3 regions of the Kribbella sp. NPDC051587 genome follow, and region 1 is predicted to be linked to each of the others. Evidence: riboswitches for the same ligand, from Rfam matches in the RefSeq annotation. Region 1 holds a riboswitch; each other region holds the start of a gene.
The links. A riboswitch is a leader RNA that binds a small molecule or an ion and turns the genes downstream of it on or off. The one in region 1 is predicted to bind cobalamin.
Positions count from the first base shown of each region.

Region 2: another riboswitch for cobalamin. It lies ahead of ACIA49_RS19965 (ABC transporter substrate-binding protein); the one in region 1 lies ahead of cobN (cobaltochelatase subunit CobN).
Region 3: another riboswitch for cobalamin. It lies ahead of ACIA49_RS27430 (ribonucleoside-diphosphate reductase subunit alpha); the one in region 1 lies ahead of cobN (cobaltochelatase subunit CobN).

Region 1 is NZ_JBITDE010000011.1:94,325-101,267, reverse strand. It holds gene ACIA49_RS31450 (NlpC/P60 family protein) at 1-636, opposite strand, end outside; gene ACIA49_RS31445 (dipeptide epimerase) at 633-1,691, opposite strand; gene ACIA49_RS31440 (serine hydrolase) at 1,688-2,482, opposite strand; gene ACIA49_RS31435 (cobalamin biosynthesis protein) at 2,557-3,483, shown strand; gene ACIA49_RS31430 (phosphoglycerate mutase family protein) at 3,474-4,157, shown strand; gene ACIA49_RS31425 (DUF3500 domain-containing protein) at 4,148-5,101, shown strand; cobalamin riboswitch at 5,223-5,344, shown strand; gene cobN (cobaltochelatase subunit CobN) at 5,380-6,943, shown strand, end outside.
Region 2 is NZ_JBITDE010000005.1:133,674-140,616, forward strand. It holds gene ACIA49_RS19960 (FecCD family ABC transporter permease) at 1-602, opposite strand, end outside; gene ACIA49_RS19965 (ABC transporter substrate-binding protein) at 599-1,621, opposite strand; cobalamin riboswitch at 1,646-1,840, opposite strand; gene ACIA49_RS19970 (hypothetical protein) at 1,831-2,796, opposite strand; gene ACIA49_RS19975 (MFS transporter) at 2,810-4,111, opposite strand; gene ACIA49_RS19980 (hypothetical protein) at 4,233-5,036, shown strand; gene ACIA49_RS19985 (sterol carrier family protein) at 5,167-5,508, opposite strand; gene ACIA49_RS19990 (hypothetical protein) at 5,604-6,224, shown strand; gene ACIA49_RS19995 (alpha/beta hydrolase) at 6,221-6,943, opposite strand, start outside.
Region 3 is NZ_JBITDE010000008.1:199,635-206,577, forward strand. It holds gene gltX (glutamate--tRNA ligase) at 1-759, opposite strand, end outside; gene ACIA49_RS27400 (fumarylacetoacetate hydrolase family protein) at 752-1,540, opposite strand; gene ACIA49_RS27405 (GNAT family N-acetyltransferase) at 1,583-2,065, shown strand; gene ACIA49_RS27410 (3-methyladenine DNA glycosylase) at 2,062-2,910, shown strand; gene ACIA49_RS27415 (hypothetical protein) at 2,920-3,114, shown strand; gene ACIA49_RS27420 (potassium transporter Kup) at 3,144-5,054, shown strand; gene ACIA49_RS27425 (DinB family protein) at 5,088-5,660, shown strand; cobalamin riboswitch at 5,691-5,838, shown strand; gene ACIA49_RS27430 (ribonucleoside-diphosphate reductase subunit alpha) at 5,974-6,943, shown strand, end outside.

The DNA of each region.
Region 1 (6,943 bases):
ACCGAGCACCCGGCTGACGGTGTGCGTCAGCCCGGAACAGTCCAGCCCGTACGCCGACGTACCGCCCCACAGGTATTCCAGCCCGAGGAACTGTGACCCGAGCCGCAGCCGGTCCTCAGGTGTCGACGGCTCACCAACAGCACGCAGTACGTCGTTCGCTAGCCAGCCGGACCCGCCATCGGGAGTGGCGACCCGCGTGTACCCGTCGGCCTGCTCGACCGAGGCCAGCACGGTGCCGAACGACAGCGTCATCACTGGGGCACCAGTCCCTGGCTCTGCGAGCAGGGGAGCAGTAGGCACGGTCACAGCGACCGGATCGGTCGCGCTGCCCGGCAGCTCACCCAGGTGGCTCGACGGCACCCAGCCCGGGTAGCCGAGCTCGTCCCCGGACGACGGCTGCCACGGCGCGAGGATCTCGGACCAGCCGTCCCGCTCGGAGCGGACCAGTACGGGCTCTGCGAACAGCAGCTGGGACAGAGTCCGGCCGTGCAGGCCGAGGCGGCTCTCGTTGTCCATCGACTTCGCCCAGGCAGCCACATCGGGCTGCGCGGCGGTGGCGGGCGCGTCGACCTCACGGGGCGCGTCCGTTCCGGTCCACACCGTGCTGATCGGGACCTTGGCGGCTGCAAGCTTCATAAGGTCAAGCCTGTCACGCCGAGGCCAGGCTCAAACGGAAGATGGATCAGCGAGCCGTCGTACCGGATTCCGCCGATCACCGGTGCGTCACGGAGCCACCACGCCGCGTCGAGATCGTTGACCGCCGTGGTCGGATACGCGGCGACCAAGGCCGCCGCGGCGCCGATTCCGACGTGACTTTCCATCATCGAGCCGACCGCCGTACCGAGGCCGTGCTCGCGCGCGAGCTCCAGCAGGGTGCGGGCCGGGCCGAGTCCGCCGCACTTGGCGAGCTTCACGTTGACCATGTCGGCGGCGCCGTGCCGGATCACCGCCACGAGGTCACGAACGCCGTACACGGACTCGTCGGCGAGGATCGGTGTGTTCACCCGGTCGGTCACCCAGGCCATGCCTTCGAGGTCGGCGGCGGCGACCGGCTGCTCGACCAGTTCGAGGTCGCAGTCCTCGAGTGCGCGGATGGCGTTGACGGCGTCGCGGCGGGACCAGCCCTGGTTCGCGTCGAGCCGCAGCCGTGGTCCCGGCCCGATCGCATCCCGCACCCGGCGGACCCGCTCGACGTCGCCGGCCGCATCGGTACCGACCTTCACCTTCAGTACGTCGAACCCGTCGGCGACCCGTGCCGTCGCGGCAGCCGCGAGTGCATCCGCATCCCCGACCGAGAGCGTCACGTCCGTCCGCACGGTGCTGACCGTCGAACCGAGGAAGGCCTGCAGGCTGATGCCGAGGCGGCGGGCGGCGAGATCGTGCAGAGCGACGTCGACCGCGGCCTTGGCGCCGAAGTTGCCGGCGGCCGCGTTCTGTACCCGGCGGAGCGCCTCGGTGAGGTCGTCCGGACCGAGGCCGTTCAAGGCAGCGGTGATCGGTCCCTCGACACACGCCTGGGCGCCCGCGAGCGACTCGCCGGTGACCTTCCAGACCTGCGGCGCCTCACCCCAGCCGCTGTGCGAGCCGTCGCTCAGCTCGACCAGCAGGGAGTCGGCGTGCGTCGCGGTCCGCAGTGCGGTGATGAACGGGGTGTGCAGCGGCGCGGAGATCAGATGGGTGGTGAGCTTCATCGAACCGCTCCCAGATCGTGCCGGTGGTTCCACGCCGCCAGCGCGATCTCCGCGATCAGTTGCTGCGCACGCGCATCCGGCAGGTCGGACGTCGTACAGACGGTGAGCACGAACGGGTCTGCGTCGGGCGGTCGCACGATGCCGCCGTCGTGACGGATGCGGACGTCCCAGCCGTTCTTGTGCTCGACCCGAGTGCCGGCCGGAAGCAGCGCGGGGATCTCGCCGTTCCATTGGTTGCCCGCGAGCAGGTCGCGCAGATACTGGTTGTCCACGGCAACGAGTACGCCGGCCAGCCCGGCCGGGCTCATCTCGTTGCTGATCCCGGCTGCCTGGGCCGCGCGGTCGTCGATCCCGCGGCGGATGGCGCTGCGGCCGTCGCCGTACTCGGCGAGCACCGCCTGCGCCGCGTCGATCCCGACCTGTTCGAGGACGAGGTTCGTGGCCAGGTTGCTGGACAGCGTGATCATCTCGGTCGCGAGCCAGCCGAGCGGGACCAACGTGTCGAGCTTGGCCCAGGTCGCCGGCGCCTCGTCCTCGTCCGGGTTCACACCGAACCGGCCGCCGGCTTGTGAGGTGAAGTCGTTGTGGACGGCCACTGGCTGGTCGAGGGCGAGTTCACCGGCCGCGACCTTGCGCAGCATCGCCATCGCCACCGGCAGCTTCATCGTGCTGGCCGAGTAGTGCGTCCGCTCCGCCTCGTGCTCGAACACCGGCGTCCCGTCGGCCCGGCCCAGCCACACCCCGAACTCGCCGCTCCCGTCCACCGCCGCGAGCAGTTCCGCAATACCCATACCGTCACCCTCGCATATTTCTTTCCTGACCCACACCTGACCCCGCACATTTGTTACCTGGCACACTTCTCCAGGTGTCCACCAGTGTCGGGCTCTTGCTCGGGTTCGTCGCCGACCGTGTCCTCGGCGATCCGCGGCGTTTCCACCCGGTCGCCGGGTTCGGGCAGACGGCGGCCCGGCTGGAGTCACACCTGTACGCCGACTCGCGGGCAGCCGGTACGGCGTACACGACGGCACTCGTCGGTACGACGGCACTCGCGGGGGTCATGGTTGAGCGGCTGACGCGTGGACGGCCGGTGCTGCACACGCTGGTCACGGCCGCGGCCACGTGGACCGTGCTGGGCGCTCGGAGCCTGGAGCGCGAGGCGGAGACCATGGCCGGGCTGCTGGAGGAGAAGGACATCCCAGCGGCGCGTGAGCGGCTCAGCCACCTGTGCGCTCGGGACGCCACGTATCTGGAGGCCGACGAGCTCGCCCGTGCCACGGTGGAGTCTCTGGCCGAGAACACGTCGGATGCGTGTGTGGCGCCGCTGCTGTGGGGCGGAGTGCTCGGGGTGCCCGGGCTGCTGGCGTACCGCGCGATCAACACGCTCGATGCGATGGTCGGGTACCGCTCACCGAAGTACGCCAACTTCGGGTGGGCCTCAGCGCGGCTGGACGATCTGGTGAACCTCCTGCCGGCCCGGGCGTGCGCCGTACTGACTGGTGTCGTTGCAGGCCGCTATGGCGAGGCGCGGCGGGTGTGGAAACGGGATGCGCCGCAGCACCCGAGTCCGAACGCCGGTCCGGTCGAGGCGGCGTTCGCTGGTGCGTTGGGGTTGTCGCTGGGCGGGACGAACAACTACGGGTCCTATACCGAGGACCGTGGCACGCTGGGGGACGGACCGACGCCGACCGTCGCCGATGTCCGCCGTACGGCGACCCTGGCGCGGCGAGTCGGTATCGCGGCGGCTGGCGCGGCAGCGATCCTGGCAGTGGCGAGAGGACGGTTATGGGACTGAGCCGACGACCACTGCGGATCGCGTTGATACGGCACGGCGAGTCCGAGGCGAACCTGGACAAGTCGATCTACGAGCGAGTGCCGGACCACTCCGTGGCGCTGACGGCGCACGGGTGGGAGCAGGCGGCTCTCGCCGGGCAGGAGCTCCGCGACCTGTTCGAGAACGAGCCGATCCGGGTGTACGTCTCGCCGTACCTGCGCACCCTGGAGACGCTCAAGGGCCTCAATCTCGACGACCTGATCGGGATCGCCCGGGAGGAGCCGCGGCTGCGTGAGCAGGACTGGGCGAACTTCCAGGACACCGAGGACATCGAGCGCCAGGAGAAGCTGCGCGATGCCTACGGGCATTTCTTCTACCGGTTCACCCATGGTGAGTCGGGGTCGGACGTGTACGACCGGGTGTCGAGCTTCCTCGAGACGATGCACCGCGACTTCGAGCAGGCGGACGCACCGCGCAACGTGCTGCTGGTGTCGCACGGACTGACCATGCGGCTGTTCTGCATGCGGTGGTTCCACTGGTCGGTCAAGTACTTCGAGACGCTGCGCAACCCGGGCAACGCCGAAACACGCGTGCTGCTGCGGCAGCCGGACTACCGGTACAAGCTGGACCGACCGTTCGAACAGTGGACGACGACTTACGAGCCGAAAGAACAGGAGCGCGCCGCGTGGTTGTAGAGCAGACCCGTCAGGCAGCCATCGAACTGCTGGAGAGCCTGCGGCCGGCACAGCGCAGTCTGATCCAGGCGCCGTTCGACACCCCGGACCACCAGGAGTGGACCTACCTGCCCGGGCCTCGACCCGGCCTGCCGCTGTCCGCGCTCAGCCCGGAGCAGCAGCAGTTGGCGCTGCGGCTGATCGCCCTTGGCTGCAGCGAACGCGGCTTGGCCGACTCACTCGCCGTACTGGACGCTGAGGTGATCCTGCGCGGGCACCCGGTGCCTACGACTGCAGACTGGCAGGACTCGCTGGCCACGCCCGGCTACTTCCTGCGGATCCTGGGCGACCCCGCCGCGTTCGAGCCGTGGGCCTGGCGGCTGAACGGCCACCACCTGGCGATCCACGTGACGCTGGTCGACGGTGCGATCTCGTTCACCCCGTCATTCATCGGCTCCAACCCAGCCGTGGCTCCCTCGGGCCGACGCTTCCTGGCTGGCGAGCACGACCTGGGCTTCCAGCTCTTGGACGCGTTGGACGACAGCCAGCGAGCCGTCGCTGTCGTCTCACCCGACGCACCGGACGACATCCTCACCCGGCACGACCCGGTCGCCGACCCGTCGCTCCTGCGCCGCGGACTCGCGTACGGCGACATGACCGCCGAACAGCGCCAGCTCCTCAGCCTCCTGCTCGGCCAGTACGTCGGTCGCGCAGCCGGCCCGATCGGTCTCCTGACCTGGCAGGACCTGACCGAGCAGGGCATGGAGAACCTCACCTTCGCCTGGGCCGGCGAAACCACCCCCGGCATCGGCCACCGCCACTACTACTCCCTGGCCGCCCCGACCTTCCTGGCCGAGTACGACAACACCCAGGACAACGCCAACCACATCCACGCCGTCTGGCGCTCCCATCGCTCCGACTGGGGCACCGACCTCCTCGCCGCCCACTACGCAGCCCACCGCTGAACACAGCGTCCGAAAACACGCCGACCACGTGCTGCAACCCTTCGGACGCTGTGGACCAGTTGTTCGCAGCGTCCGAAAACACGCCGACGAGGTACTACGGGGCTTCGGACGTTGTGCAGGGGGTCGGATAGGGTTCAGGGGTTCAGCGACGGCTGTGCAGGAACCCGGTGTGAGTCCGGGACGGTCCCGCCACTGTGACCCAGCGATGGGGAGTCAGGAACTGCTGCTGTCGCACCTCCGGCCGGGGCGTGGATACCCCCAGGAAGGACCGGTTCAGCGTGCCCGCGAACCTGTTGCTGTTGTCTACTGCCGACACCGACCTACTGGCTGCGGCGGAGGCGGGAACCGGGTGGAAGGTCGCGAACCCGGCGCGCCTGGAGCTGTCTGAGCTCGCTCCGCTGCTGGACGCCGCGCAGATCGTGGTGGTGCGGCTCCTGGGCGGTAAGCGCGCCTGGGAGGACGGACTGGACGCCGTACTCGCGTCTGGCAAGCCCACCGTGGTGGTGAGCGGTGAGGCGGCACCTGATGCGGAGCTGATGTCGCTGTCGACCGTGCGGGCGGGGGCGGTGACCGAGGCGCTGGCGTACCTGCGGGAGGGCGGCGCGGACAACCTGCGGAACCTGGCCGGCTTCCTGAGCGACACCATCCTCCTCACCGGCGACGAATTCGACCCGCCGGCCGCGCTCCCGGCGTACGGGGTGCGTGGGACCTTCACTGACGACGACCGGCCGGTGGTCGGGATCGTCTACTACCGGGCGCATGAGATCGCCGGCAACACGGCGTTCGTCGACACGCTCGCTGCTGCGGTGGAGGCGGCCGGTGCACAGCCGCTGCCCGTGTACTGCGGGACGCTGCGCGGGCTGGACCCGACGAGCGACGAGAACGCCGGACTGTTCGAGCTGCTGCGCAAGTGCGACGTACTGGTCACCACGCTGCTCGCAGCGGGCGGTTCGGTCGCTGCGAACGCCAGCGCCGGGGGAGCGGACGACGCCTGGGACGCGGGCGCGCTGGCCGCACTCGACATCCCGCTGATTCAGGGGCTCGCACTCACGTCGACCCGCGAGCAGTGGCTCGCCAGTGACGCGGCGATCAGCCCGCTGGACGCTGCCACGCAGGTGGCGATCCCTGAGTTCGACGGCCGGATCATCACGATCCCGTTCTCGTTCAAGGCGTACGACGCCGACGGGCTGGCGCGGTACGCGCCGGATCCGGAGCGGTGCACCCGGCTGGCCGGGATCGCGGTCGCCCACGCCCGCCTGCGACACGTCCCGGTGCCCGAGAAGCGGCTCGCGCTCGTGCTCTCGTCGTACCCGACCAAGCACGCCCGGATCGGGAACGCGGTCGGTCTCGACACCCCCGCCTCGGCGGTCCAGCTGCTCGGCAAGCTCGAGGAGGCCGGGTACGACCTCGGCGGGCTCGACCTCAGCGAGTTGCAGGGCGCTGACGGTGCGGACGGGCTGATCCACCGGCTGATCGCGACCGGCGGTCACGACGTCGACTGGCTGACCGACGAGCAGCTCGAGAACGCCGTGGCCAAGGTGCCGCTGTCCACGTACGCGAAGTGGTTCGGCCAGGTCCCGGAAACGTTGCGTGAGGCAATGACCGAGGCCTGGGGCGAGGCGCCCGGATCCCTGTACGTCGACACCTCCGGACCCGAGACTGCGATCGCGCTGGCCGCGTTGCGGTTCGGGAACGTCGTACTGATGATTCAGCCGCCGCGTGGTTTCGGCGAGAACCCGGTCGCGATCTACCACGATCCCGACATGGCTCCGTCGCACCACTACCTGGCGGCGTACCGGTGGTTGGAGAACGCGCCGGCCGACGGTGGGTTCGGGGCACACG
Region 2 (6,943 bases), on a different contig from region 1:
CCAACGGCAATGAACGGCACGGCCTGCCCGACCACCGAACCAGTTGCCAGCGTCAACGACCCGACCACCCAGAACCTGAAGGAATTCAACGTCGACAGATCCATCAGGGTGATCGCCGACGTCACCGACCCGAGCAGCGCGCTGATCGCCGCTCCCGCCAGCGCGAGCTTCACCGGCGTCGCTCCACCTCGCCCGATCGCACCGACCAGGTAGACGACCACCGTCGCCACCAACGCACCGCCCATCGCGAACCACACATAGCCCGTCAGGCTGTGTACCCCCAGCAGACCGATCGCCCCGACCACCGCGAGCGCCGCCCCGGCGTTCACCCCGAGAATCCCCGGATCCGCCAACGGATTGCGCGTCACGCCCTGCATCAACGCACCCGCCAACCCCAGCGCGGCCCCGGCCAACAATCCAGCAGCCGTCCGCGGCACCCGCAGGTACCGGATCACGCGATCGTTGTCGCTCCCGCTGAAGTTCGCCAGCGCCAGATAGACGTCATGCGCACCAAAATGCTGGTTCCCGATGCTCAACGACAGCAGCACCGAACCCGCGAGAACGGCGACACACAACAGCAGTCCGGCCGCACGCCACCTCATCGGAACAGATCAGGATGAATCGTCTTGGCGATGTCCTCGGTCGTGTAAGCACCCCGAACCCCGGCCGAGTGGTTCGCGAACAGCCACGGTACGACGTGTTTGGTGCGGACCGCCTTGAGGTTCTGGAACGCCGGGTTCGCGAGCATCTTGTCCACCTCCGGCTGGGACGACGCCGGCGTCAGCGACGCATCGCAACACCCACTGATCAGGATGTAGTCCGGGTTGCGCTTGATCAGTTCCTCGACGCCGATCTTCACGTTCCGCTTCGACGTCAGATCCGCGAACGCGTTCACGCCACCGGCCTGCTTGATCAGCACCGTCCCGAAGTCCGGACCACCGGAGACCGTCAGCCCGCCGCCCTCTAGCCCGGGCCGCAGGATCGCGACGGTCGGCTTCGGCGCGTTCTTCACCTTGGCCTCGACTGCGGCGATCCGGGCGGACTGGTCGGCGATCACGGCCTCGGCCCGGTCCTCGACCCCGAACAGCTTCCCGAGGCCGCGCAGATCGGCGTACACGTTGTCCATCGAGACACTCGACGGATCGATCGCCTCGTCGCCCTTGCCGTCGGCGGTCGGGCAGAGCGGGCTGAAGATCCAGGTCTGGACGCCGAGGTCGGCCAGGCTCTTGCGGCTGCCGAAGCTCTGGTCACTGCCACCACCGGCACTGAACACGTCGTTGAACCCGGACAGCACGAAGTCCGGGTTCGCCGCGAGCAGCTCCTCCCGGCTGGGCAGGTTCTTGTAGTACTTCGCCTTGGCCTGAGCGGTCGCGTACTCCGGGAGCACCTCCGCGTCCAGGTACGCCGTACCGACCAGGCGATCGGAGATCCCCAGCGCATGCGCCATCTCGATGGCCGGCTGGTACGCCGCGAACACGCGCTTCGGTGGACCGCTCACGGTGACGTCGAGACCGCAGTTCTGCACGGTGATCGTCGACCCGGGCGGGTTGACCGCTGTGGCCGTGCCGCACCCGGCGAGCAGGCCTAGCAGCAGGACAGGGAGAACAGACTTACGCAGCACGGAACCGCTCCTCCAGCACCTCGTGGACGGATCACATGCCGTGGCCGGTCTCCTGGCTGACGGGATTCCGCCCACCGACCTGGTCTTCCCAGTGCAGGACCAGTGACCTCCCCTCAGCAGGGAACGGCCGGTGAACTCCCGATCACAGTGGCGAGGGCCGCGCCGGCATCACACCGGCTTCCCGAACACCACGGCGCCGCCACAGTACCTCACCGGTACTGCGACAGCATCGCAAGTGCGAACTGGGTCATGGTGTCCGGGTTGATCGCCCGGGCCGGCAGCGGCACGAAGTCGACCAGCTGCCCCTCGCCGAGCCGGATCGTGGTCCGCCCGGTCGCGGTGTCGACGTACCCCTCGTCACCAAGCGGGAGTGCCTGCGCGGTCGGTGTCTTCCGGATCGCGGTCATCAGCTCGGCGGCCTTCGGCGTACGGCGTACCGACGTCGACAGCACGCTGTCCGCGGCGATCCAACCGCAGACCAGGTCACCGAGCTCGGTCTGTCCGTCGCGACGGAACATCACGGGCGCGCCCATCACCTTGGCCGCAGCGTCCGACCCGCGGTCACACTCCGGCCGGGTGACCAACGGCTCCGGCTCGGGCAGTCCGCCCACCTGACGAGCCACCTCTTCGGCCAGCACTATGTACCTCGCCAGCGTGGCCTTCGGCCCGGAGATCTTGTAGAGCCGGTTCTCCAGCAGGAAGACCACGAAGCTACTGGCCCCGAACCCCGGCGCGCTGGTCGCGGCGCTGCTCGCACCGATGACCGCAGGCTTGGCCGGCTCTCCCTTGTAAGCCTTCTGCACCGCCGCCAGCGTCGCCTTGGTCGCCGTCTGCACCGACCACCCGACCCGCAACACCGACCCACCCAGCCCCAGCAGGCAGCCGTCATACGTCACCGGTACGCCGAACTCGGCCGGCGGCGTCTTGGGCCGAATCTGCACGGACGGGACGTCGAGCGTCGCCTGCACCAGCGTCTGATCCATCCGAACGCAGATCGTGTCCGCGACCTTGGCCGTCGCCGGAGTGCTCGACGGTGTCTCCGAGGGGGTCTGCGACGGCGTCGTCGGGATCGAGACCAGTGGCGGCACACTGGGCGCGGTCTCCTGTCCGGGGCCGCTGCAACCGCTGACGAGCACTGAGAGTACGACGAGCGGCACAACCGGACGGATACGCATGGTGGGCCAAAGCCTACGCTTCGTCGGCCTCGGCCGCCCTGCGGAGATCGCGTTCGCGAATCGCGTGCTCGTCGGTGCGAGCGTCGTACCGCCAGAAGTCGCGCAGGGCCGCACCGGTGGCCGCGACACCTGCCACGCACAGGATCCCGCCGCTGACGATCGAGGTCCGGACGCTGGTCAGGTCAGCGACCAGTCCGGAGCGGGCCTGTCCGCCAAGCGGGCCGAGCATGTAGGAGAGCATCTCGATCCCGGCCAGCCGGCCGCGCATCTCGTCCGGGATCGTCTGGTTCCAGATCACCGACCGGAACAGGCCGGAGACCATGTCCGCCGCTCCGGCGAACGCGAGGAAGACGACCGCGACCCACATGTTCGGCGCCAGCCCGGCGATCCCGATCGCGGCGCCCCAGCAGGCGGCCGCCATCACGACAGCCCGGCCGTGGTGATGCACCCGGCGGGTCCAGCCGCTGGTCAGCGTCGCGATCATCGCCCCGACCGCCTCCGCGCTGTAGAGGACGCCGAGCAGCTTCGGTTCCTTCAGTACGTCGGTCGCGAACGCGGGGAACAGCACGATCGGCATCGCCATGAACATCCCGACCATGTCCACGACGTACGTCCCGAGCAGGTCCTTGCGGCGGGCGGCGTACCCGATCCCTTCGCCGATGACCCGCAGGCTCGGTGGTTGCGAGTGCTCGCCGACCCGGTACGGCTTGAGTCCCAGGTACATCAGGGTCGCGATCGCGAGTCCGGTCAGCTCGATCCCGAAGGCCCAGCTGATCCCGGCCGTCCCGACCAGCACGCCACCCAGCGCGGGACCGACGAGCTGACCGGCCTGCATGGTCAACGCGTTCAGCGCGACCGCGGCCGGCAGCTCCGAGTGCTTCACCACGCGCGGGAACAGCGCGTCCCGGCTCGGCCGCTGCAAGGACGCCGCGATCGCGTTCAGCGCGCCACAGACGTAGATGATCCACACCTGCGGGTTGGACAGCAGGGCGTTGCTCAGCAGTACGGCGCAGACCGCGACCTGCGCGATACCGGTGAAGATGAGCATCTTTCGGCGGTCCACGTGATCGGCCAGCGCACCGCCGTACAGGCCGAAGACGACCAGCGGCAGGATGTTGACCAGGCCCATCGCGCCGACCGCGAAGTTCGAGTGGGTCAGCGAATACAGCTGGTACGGCAGGGCGACGTACCCGAACATGCTGCCCAGGAAGAAGACCGAACCGGAGACCATCAGGATCCGGAAGTCACGCGAACCACGCCACGGAGTCAGGTCGACACGCAGCCGGGCCAGCCGCGCTCGGAAACTTGCTGCCACCGGCACATCCTGTCAGCTCCGGCCGCCGGGTGAAGAACCCTTTTCTCCCTACCGTGGAACCGATTGGTTGCCCTCGGCGTCAATCTTCCCGGATATTCACTGAGCGTATGGAGACAACCGGATGATCCCGACCAAGTCGGTACGCACCAAGGTGTTCGCCACCCTCGTCGCGGGGGCGGTCGCTGGTGCCACCCTGCTTGCGCCCGTGGCCGCGCAGGCCACGACCACCACCGCCGCCGCGGCCGCCGCGACGACCCAGGCCAGCGCGGTCTCCGACCTGCTCAAGCCGGGTCAGAAGCTGAAGGCCGGCAACTACATCCGTTCGAAGAACGGCAAGTACACGTTCGTCATGCAGTCCGACGGCAACGCGGTGCTCTACAGCGGCAAGACCGCGCTGTGGTCGACCGTCACCAACCGCAAGGCGTCGGTGCTGGTGATGCAGAAGAACGGCAACCTCGAGGTCGTCTCCGGCAAGACCGTCGTCTGGCAGAGCAACACCGGCACCAGCCCGGGCGCGATCCTGGCCGTCCAGAACGACAACAACCTGGTGATCTACAACACCCGCGGTAAGCCGAACTGGAGCCGCTACATGGTGGTCGGCACGCTCGGTTTCAACCGGCTGCTGAAGTACCCGGAGTACCTGACCTCGGTGAACCGGACCTACAAGGTCTACATGCAGGCCGACGGCAACCTGGTCCTCTACAAGGGCAAGACCGCGCTGTGGAGCACCAAGACGCAGAGCAAGGGCGCGTTCGCGGCCATGCAGAACGACGGCAACCTGGTCGTCTACAGCGCCGCCAAGAAGGCCCTCTGGTCCAGCAAGACGACCCGCAAGGGCTCCGTCCTGGTCGCGCAGAACAACGGCGACGTCCAGATCGTGAACGGCCGCACGGTCGTCTGGCACACCGGTACCGCCGGACGGTGACCCCGGTCACTATTCGATTTCCTTCGAATAGTGAACTTTCTCGGCGCTCAACGCGTCTATACCAGTAGCCGCGGCACCCGGGGCGGGGTGTCGCGGCCCCTTAATGCCCTGTCTCAGCAGCAGTCAGTCATCAATTGGTTACCAAGGGCAACAGTTCGCTGAGGTCGGTGCGTTCACCGCTCGCGCGGAGCTTCCCGGTACTGCGGGCCTCCGGCCAGGTGGTGCGCCCGAGACCGAGCTCGATCCACAGTTCGGGCGGCATCTCGACCACCGCGCCCGGCGTCCCCCGGGTGTGTCGCGGTCCCTCGATGCACTGCACCGCGCCGTACGGCGGGACCCGGACCTCGACCGCATGACCAGGGGCCTTGGCGACCAGGAGCTTCAGCAACTCCTTGGTCAGCAGCTTCAGGTCGGGTCGCTCGGCCGTGCCCGCGTCGTACCGCTCCAGGGCCTGTTCGAAAGGCGTGCTCACGACGGGCCAGCGTACGCGCGAATTTCGGCGACGCCCCCTTCGTGGTCGATAATCAGCCGGGAGGAACGACTGGAGCAAGTGGAAGCGAGGTCGGGATGCTCACGCCCAGGCACCAGGCGCTGCTGATGACGCTGGCGGGGATGACCGTCGGTGTCGCAGTCTTCGGCACCGTGCTGGCCATCAACGGCAACGGTGACGACGACCAACGGTCCACCGATGTCGTGACCAGTCAGACCTCACCCACCCCGACTCCCCGCGGCGACGGTCTGCAGGCCGACAGCCTGCAGTACGCGGCGCAGACCTTCGGCACCGATCGGTCGCCGGTCAGCGCCGAGGTTCCCGTGACCTGGAAGGCCCACCAGGACGGCGAGCGGCCGCGGTTCCTGGATCCGACCGGCGTCTGGCAGATCCGGTTCGACACCCGGGGCAGCAGCAAGTCCCCGGAGCGCCAGGTGAGCGACCGTGAGCGCAGCATCAAGGAAGAGCAGCTCAACGTGCTGAGCCGCGACAACGGCACGCTCGTCTACACGTACGTCGACAAGGCCCGCGGGCCGCGGATGGGCCTGTCCCGCTGGATCTCCACCGACAACGGCGACAGCTCCGCCATCGAGATCACCGTCGGCGGCCGCCCGCAGGACGAGGCCGCCCTGCGCGACGTCCTGGAGCGCGCCACCCGGTCACTCCACCTACCGGACGCGGGCAGCCGGCCCAACTAACACTTGATGTCGGCGGTGGGTGCCAGGCCCTGCAGCAGGTAGGTCTCCACGGCGCCGTCGACGCAGGGGTTGCCCGCCTTGTAGCCGGTGTGGCCGTCACCGTCCCGCGTGATCAGCACGCCGCTCTCCAGCTCCCCCGCGAGCCCGACGGCCCAGTCGTACGGCGTGGCCGGGTCGCGCGTCGTACCGACCACGACGATCGGCTTCGCGCCGGGGGCCTTGATCGCGTGCGGCTTGTCCTCCGGCTTGACCGGCCAGTTCGCGCAGGCGAGTGAGCCCCAGAGCAGGAACGAACCGAACCGCGGTGAGGCCGCCTTGTACTTCGCCTCTTCGCTCTTGGCCTGCGCGACCGAGGTGATGTCCGGGCGATCCACGCAGTTCACCGCGTAGATGACCTCGTTCTGGTTGTTCGCGTAGCCGGAGCTGTCGCGCTCGGTGTACTGATCGGCGAGCGCCAGCAGGCGGGCGCCCTTGCCGTCGAGACCGTCGACCACCGCATCCTCGAGCCGCGGCCACAACTCCTGCGAGTAGAGCGGGTAGATGACGCCCAGTACGACGATCGCCTGCGTGACCTTGCGGTCGCCGTCACCCGGCAGCGGAGTCGCGTCGCTGTCGTTGATCAGCTTGTCGACCTTGGCCAGGACCTCGTCCTTGCTGCTGCCCAGCCGGCACTGCCGCTGCGCACAATCCTCGGCGAACGCGTCCAGCGCGGTGTCGAA
Region 3 (6,943 bases), on a different contig from region 1:
GCCGATCCCGATCTCGGCCAGCGCCTCGAACAACGCGATCTGGCGCGGCGTCGAGGACAGCAGGTCCTCGCCGCGCAGCACGTGAGTGATGTTCATCAGGGCGTCGTCGACCGGGTTCACCAGCGGATAGAGCGGGTAGCCGTTCGCCCGGACCAGGACGTAGTCGCCGAGGTTCTCGGGCAGGAAGGTGATCTCGCCGCGGACCAGGTCGTCGAACACGATCGGCCGGTCCGGCATCCGCAGCCGGACCACCGGCCGGCGGCCCTCGTCCAGGAACGCTTCCCGCTGCTCGTCGGTCAGCGCGCGGCAGTGACCGTCGTACCCGCTGGGCTGTCCGGCCGAGCGAGCGGCGTCGCGGCGGTCGTCGAGCTCCTCCTGCGAGCAGTAGCAGTGGTACGCCTTCTCGGCCGCCATCAGCTTGGTGACGATGTCGGCGTAGAGGTCCATCCGCTCGGACTGCAGGTACGGGCCGAGGTCACCACCGACGCTGGGACCCTCGTCCCAGGTCAGGCCGAGCCACCGCAGTGCGTCGAGCGTGTAGTCGAGCGCCTCCGGGGTGTTCCGGGTCTGGTCGGTGTCCTCGATCCGGAGCACGAGCGTGCCGCCATAGTGCCGGGCGAAGGCCCAGTTGAACAAGGCACTGCGAATGTTGCCGACCGTGAGCAGGCCGGTCGGGGACGGTGGGAACCGGACCCGGACCTGCTCCGGTCGCAGGCCGCCCAGGACGTCGGAATCGTCGCGAGCGGGCCGCTCAGTCACGCACGATCACCCTGTTCGTCAGCGTCCCGAGGCCTTCGACGGTGACCGAGACCGAGTCACCGGGCAGCATCGGGCCGACACCGGCCGGCGTTCCGGTCAGTACGACGTCGCCGGGCAGCAGCGTCGTGAACGAGGTGATGTAGGCCAGCACGGTCGGGATGTCGAAGATGAACTGCGACGTCCGGCCGTCCTGCTTGGTCTCGCCGTTCAGGGTCGTGGTCACCCGCAGATCCGCCACGTCGAGGTCGGTCTGGATCCACGGGCCGAGCGGGCAGAAGGTGTCGTAGCCCTTGGCCCGGGCCCACTGACCGTCGGTCTTCTGCAGGTCGCGAGCGGTCACGTCGTTCGCGATCGTGTACCCGAAGATCACCTCTTCGGCGCGCTCCTTGGGCAGATCGCGGCAGATCCGGCCGATCACGATCGCCAGCTCACCCTCGAACTGCAGGTCGTTGGTCTGCTCGGGGTAGACGATGCCGTCCAGCGGGCCGACCACCGAGGTGTTCGGCTTCAGGAAGATCATCGGCTCCGGCGGCACCTCGTTGCCCAGCTCGGCGGCGTGCGCGGCGTAGTTGCGGCCGACGCAGACCACCTTGCTGCGCGGGATCACCGGGGCCAGCAGCCGGACGTCGGCCAGCGGCAGCGTCTCCCCGGTGAGCTGGACCGGCCGGTAGAGCGGGTCGGAGTCGAGGAGGGCGACGGTTCCGACGAGCCCCTCGGGGTCGTCGGTCTCGACGATGCCGTACTTGGGTTCGTCGTCGACGGAGAATCTGGCGATACGCACGGGCCCGAGCCTACCGTCGCGGTGGAATGAGACAGTGGTGCGGTGACTTGGGAGATCCGCCGGGCCCAACCGGACGAGTACGACGCCGTCGGCGAACTGACCGTGGAGGCGTACTCACACGACGGCTTCGTCCGCGGTGAGTACGCGATGACGCTGCGTGCTGCCGCCGATCGCGCCGTACAGGCTGAGCTGTGGGTCGCGGCTGACGCCGATGGCCTGCTCGGCACGGTCACCTATTGCCCGGCCGGCTCGCCGTACCGGGAGATCGGGCTGGACGACGAGGGCGAGTTCCGGATGCTCGGAGTCGCCGGACGCGCGCGTGGACTCGGGATCGGGACCGCGCTGACCGAGCACTGTATAGAACAGACGCGCTCGCGCGGGCTGCCGCGGATCGTGCTCAGCAGTGCTGTGTATATGAAGACCGCCCACCGGATCTATGAGCGGCTGGGGTTTGAGCGTCTCCCGGAGCGTGACTGGTCCCCGGTTGCCGGCATCGATCTCTACGCGTTCTCGCTGGCGCTGTGACCACTCTTCTCCGCTCGGACTGGGAGCCCTTGCAGCAGGCGCACACTCTGCGTGCGGACGCCCTGCTGGCTGGGCATCTCGCCCGCAAGCAGCGCCGAGAGTCCCACCCGGTCGAGGACTTCCTCTTCACCTATTACTCCGCGCGCCCGAACCAGTTGCGCCTCTGGCACCCTGGGCCTAGCCTCCGGCTGCTCGATGCTCCCGAGTACGGCGAGCGCCGTGGCTATGTGGTGATCGACGGCACCGCGCAGCTCGATCCCGCCGGGATCGAGCGCCGGACGGACAGCATCAAGTGGATCCGCGCACTGCTCGGCGCGACGCTGGATCGGCAACCGCAGTTCGGGTGTTTCGGTCTGCACGAATGGGCGATGGTGTACCGGACGGACGCCGTACGGCATGAGAAGTGGCCGCTGCGATTAGGGGCCGAGGGCACCGATCAGGTGGTCGAGTCGCACAAGATCGGCTGCTCGCACTTCGACGCCTTCCGCTTCTTCACCGACGAGGCGCGACCGCTCAACGTCCTGCAGCCGACGCGCGAGTCGCAGCCGAAGCTGGAGCAGGGCGGCTGTCTGCACGCCAACATGGACCTCTACAAGTGGGCGACCAAGCTCGCACCGTTCACGCCGAGCGCGTTGGTGCTGGACTGTTTCGAGCTCGCCCGCGACATCCGCACGCTCGACATGCGCGCCTCGCCGTACGACCTGGCACCGCTCGGCTACGAGCCGGTCCGGATCGAAACCGCGGCCGGCAAGGCCGAGTACGCCGCCGCTCAGCGGACCTTCGCGGCCCGGGCCCGGCCGCTCCGCGAGCGACTCGTTGCCCTGTGCGACGAGTTGCTCGACTAACCTCCGACCATGGGAAAGATTGTCGCCATCGCTTTCGGCGTGTTGCTGACCGTGCTCGGCGCGGTCTGGACGCTGCAGGGACTCGGTTATCTCAAGGGCAGCTCGATGACCGGCAGCTCGCTGTGGGCCATCGTCGGACCGATCGTCGCCGCCTTCGGCGTCGGGTTGCTGTACGTCGCCATCCGGGGGCCACGCAAGCGCTGAGGGCCCCGCCCCATGGTTCAATCTTCACCGTGACGAGCCACACCACGGGGGTACGGACCCCGGCCAAGGCCGCTTTGATGATCGGCGCCCTCGGCGTCGTCTTCGGCGACATCGGGACCAGTCCGATCTATGCCATCCAGACGATCTTCAATCCCGGTGACCCGCATCCGGTGGCGACCGCCACCACGAATGTGTTCGGGATCATCTCACTGGTCTTCTGGTCGGTCACGATCGTGGTGACGCTGAAGTACGTGCTGCTGGTCCTGCGCGCCGACAACCAGGGCGAGGGTGGCATCCTGGCCATGATCACCCTGATCCGCGGCACCGGCGAGTCGAACGGACGCCGGACCACGGTCATCCTGGCCGCTCTCGGCATCTTCGGCGCCTCGCTGTTCTTCGGCGACTCGATGATCACCCCGGCCATCTCGGTGCTGTCCGCGGTCGAGGGGATCGAGGTCCTCCAGCCGGGCCTGGCGACCTGGGTGGTGCCGATCACCGCCGCCATCATCCTCGGCCTGTTCAGCGTGCAGCGCCACGGCAGCGGCCGGATCGGCCGCTCGTTCGGACCGATCATGATCATCTGGTTCGTCACGATCGCCGCCTGCGGGATCGGCGGCATCGTGCGGCACCCGAGCATCCTCAAGGCGCTCTCACCGACGTACGCGATCGGTTTCCTGACCGGCCACTTCGGGACGGCGTTCTTCGCCCTGGCAGCGGTCGTGCTGGCGATCACCGGCGCCGAGGCGCTCTACGCCGACCTCGGCCACTTCGGCCGCAAGCCGATCACCCGGGCCTGGCTGTTCATGGTCTTCCCCGCCCTCATCCTGAGCTACCTCGGCCAGGGCGCCCTGATCCTCGACGACCCGAACGCCTTCAGCAGCCCGTTCTTCCTGCTCGTTCCGCACTGGGGCCGGATCCCGATGGTGGTGCTGGCCACCGCCGCCACCGTCATCGCCGCCCAGGCCGTGATCACCGGCGCCTTCTCGGTCGCGCACCAGGCCGTCCAGCTCGGCTACCTGCCCCGGCTACGGATCAGGTACACCTCGACCGAGAGCGCCGGGCAGATCTACGTGCCCTGGGTGAACTGGGCACTGATGATCGCCGTACTGACCCTGGTCTTCGCCTTCGAGAGCTCAGCCGCCCTGGCGTTCGCCTACGGGATGGCGGTCACCGGGACGATCGTCATCAACTCGCTGCTGTTCTTCTACCTCGTCCGCAAACAGTGGCGCAAACCGCTGTGGATGGTCATTGTCGGCGCCACCTTCTTCCTCAGTGTCGAACTGCTGTTCCTCGCCGCCAACCTGACCAAGTTCGTCCACGGCGGCTGGCTGCCGCTGCTGATCGCGGTCACCGTCTTCACTGTCCTGATCACCTGGCAGCAGGGCCGCCAGCTCGTCACGGCCAAGCGCGAGAAGGAAGAAGGCCTGCTCCGCGAGTTCATCGACACCCTGCACGAGCGCCCGATCACCCGCGTCCCCGGTACGGCGGTCTTCCTCAACCGCGGCAACACCACCGTGCCGCTCGCGATGCGCGCCAACGTCGAGCACAACCACGTCCTGCACCGCAACGTGGTCATCCTGTCGATCGAGACCCTCACCGTCCCGCACGCCCCCGAAGAGGAACGCGTCCTGGTCGACGACCTCGGCTACACCGACGACGGCATCATCCACGTCACCGCCCGCCTGGGCTACGTCGAGAACGCCAACGTCCCCGAGATCCTCACCCAGGCCGCCGCCCAGAGCACCGAGCTCACCGTCGACCCCGACGACACCTCCTACTTCCTCTCCGCCATCGAACTCAAACTGGGCGACACCCCCGGCATGCCCCGCTGGCGCAAACACATCTTCCTCGCCACCACCGCCATCACCGCCGACGCAGCGGAGTACTTCCACCTCCCCCGCGAACAAGTCGTCATCGTGGGTTCCCAGATCACTGTTTGACACCGAGGCGAGCGCAGTTCTACATTCGAACACATGTTCGACTGGGAGCTGTTGCACGAGCCGTCGGCGATGGCGATGGTGCGGGGGCAGTTGGGGTTCAGTTGGCTGGTGCTGTCGGGGCGGTTGGCGCGGCTGACCGATGAGGAGTACTTCTGGCAGCCGCGGGGTGAGGCGTTGACCGTCGTGCGGCGGCATTACCCGAGCCATTACCGGTCACAGGGGGCCGGGGAGTGGGTGGCGCAGTGGCCGGACGAGCCGGATCATCGGGGGCCGCGGACGATCGCGTGGTTGATCGCGCATCTGACGGAGACGTTCTTCGAGCGGTGGGAGTGGACGTTCGGGCCGCGGGAGCAGGGCCGTGGGGACATCACGCTGCATGGGAACGCGCGCGACGCGGTGGCGTGGCTGACGCATTGGGTCGAGGCCTGGCAGGACGGGATCGCGGCGCTGATGGAGGACCAGGTGACGGTGACGGGGCTCAGTCAGGCGACCGCACTGGACGCCGAGGAGCCGTTCGGGCACGTCGTGTTACGTCTCAATCGCGAGCTGATTCATCACGGATCAGAGATCATGACGTTACAGGATCTGTATGGCACCGCCGCTTGAGAACCACAACATGTCGTGGACGGCGTGTCGGTTACCACTAGATGTTGCGACTGACCTAGAGTCCTTCTCGCTGGCGGTCAGGGGAATCCGGTGCAATTCCGGAGCTGCCCCGCAACGGTGAGCGGATGCCGACAGGTCTCCGCGAGTCCGGGTACCTGTCGCCGGCGTGTGCACCGCCGGTGCACACGGTCCGAGACCTCGAGGGTGGGTCGCAGGGCGTGATGACCAGTGTCCGGCCGGTGCTGTCGTCTCGTCGTGCGCGCGTGCTCTCACAGTCGCGGTCCTCCGTACGCGTAGCGAGAGAAGAGCACTTGTGACCATCGCTTCCACCTCCCGATCGGCGGCCGACGAGGCCGGCCACGGGACCCAGCTGACCGTCGTACGCCGCGATGGCAGCAACACCGATTTCGACGCGACCAAGATCTCGGTCGCCGTCACGAAGGCGTTCCTCGCGGTCGAGGGCAACGACGCCGGCGCCACCCACCGGGTCCGGGACCTGGTGACCGACCTGACCGGCCGGGTCGTCGAGGCGCTGACGCGGCGCGGTGACACCCGCAGCGTCCAGGTCGAGGACATCCAGGACCAGGTCGAGCTGGCTCTGATGCGCGCGGGAGAGCATCAGGTCGCCCGGGCCTACGTGCTGTACCGCGAGGAGCGCAACAAGGCCCGCACCCCCGCCGACGCCGCGGAGCTGGCCGAGACCAAGCCGGTCGTGTCGGTCCGCCAGGCCGACGGGACCCGCGCTCCGCTCGACGTCGAGCGACTGCGCGTGATCGTCGCCGAGGCCGCCGCCGGGTTGGACGCGGTCGATTCCGAGCAGATCCTGAACGAGACGATCGGCTCCTGCTACGACGGCATCGCCCAGCACGAGGTAGAGCTGGCGCTGGTGATGGCCGCCCGGTCCTACGTCGAGACCGAGCCGCAGTACAGCTACGCCGCCTCCCGCCTGCTGCTCGACCAGATCCGCCGCGAGGCGCTCGGTCGCGTGCACGGCGAGCCGCGGCAGGCCAGCCAGGCCGACATGGCCACGGCCTACCCCGCATACTTCCCGCGCTACATCGCGACCGGGATCGAGGCCGGCCTGCTCGACCCCGAGCTGGCCACCTTCGACCTGGACCGGCTGGCCGCGGCGATCCACCCCGAGCGCGACCTGGACTTCGCCTTCCTCGGGCTGCAGACGCTCTACGACCGCTACCTGCTGCACATCGACAAGACCCGGTTCGAGCTGCCGCAGGCGTTCTTCCTGCGGGTCGCGATGGGGATGGCGCTGCGCGAGGAGGACC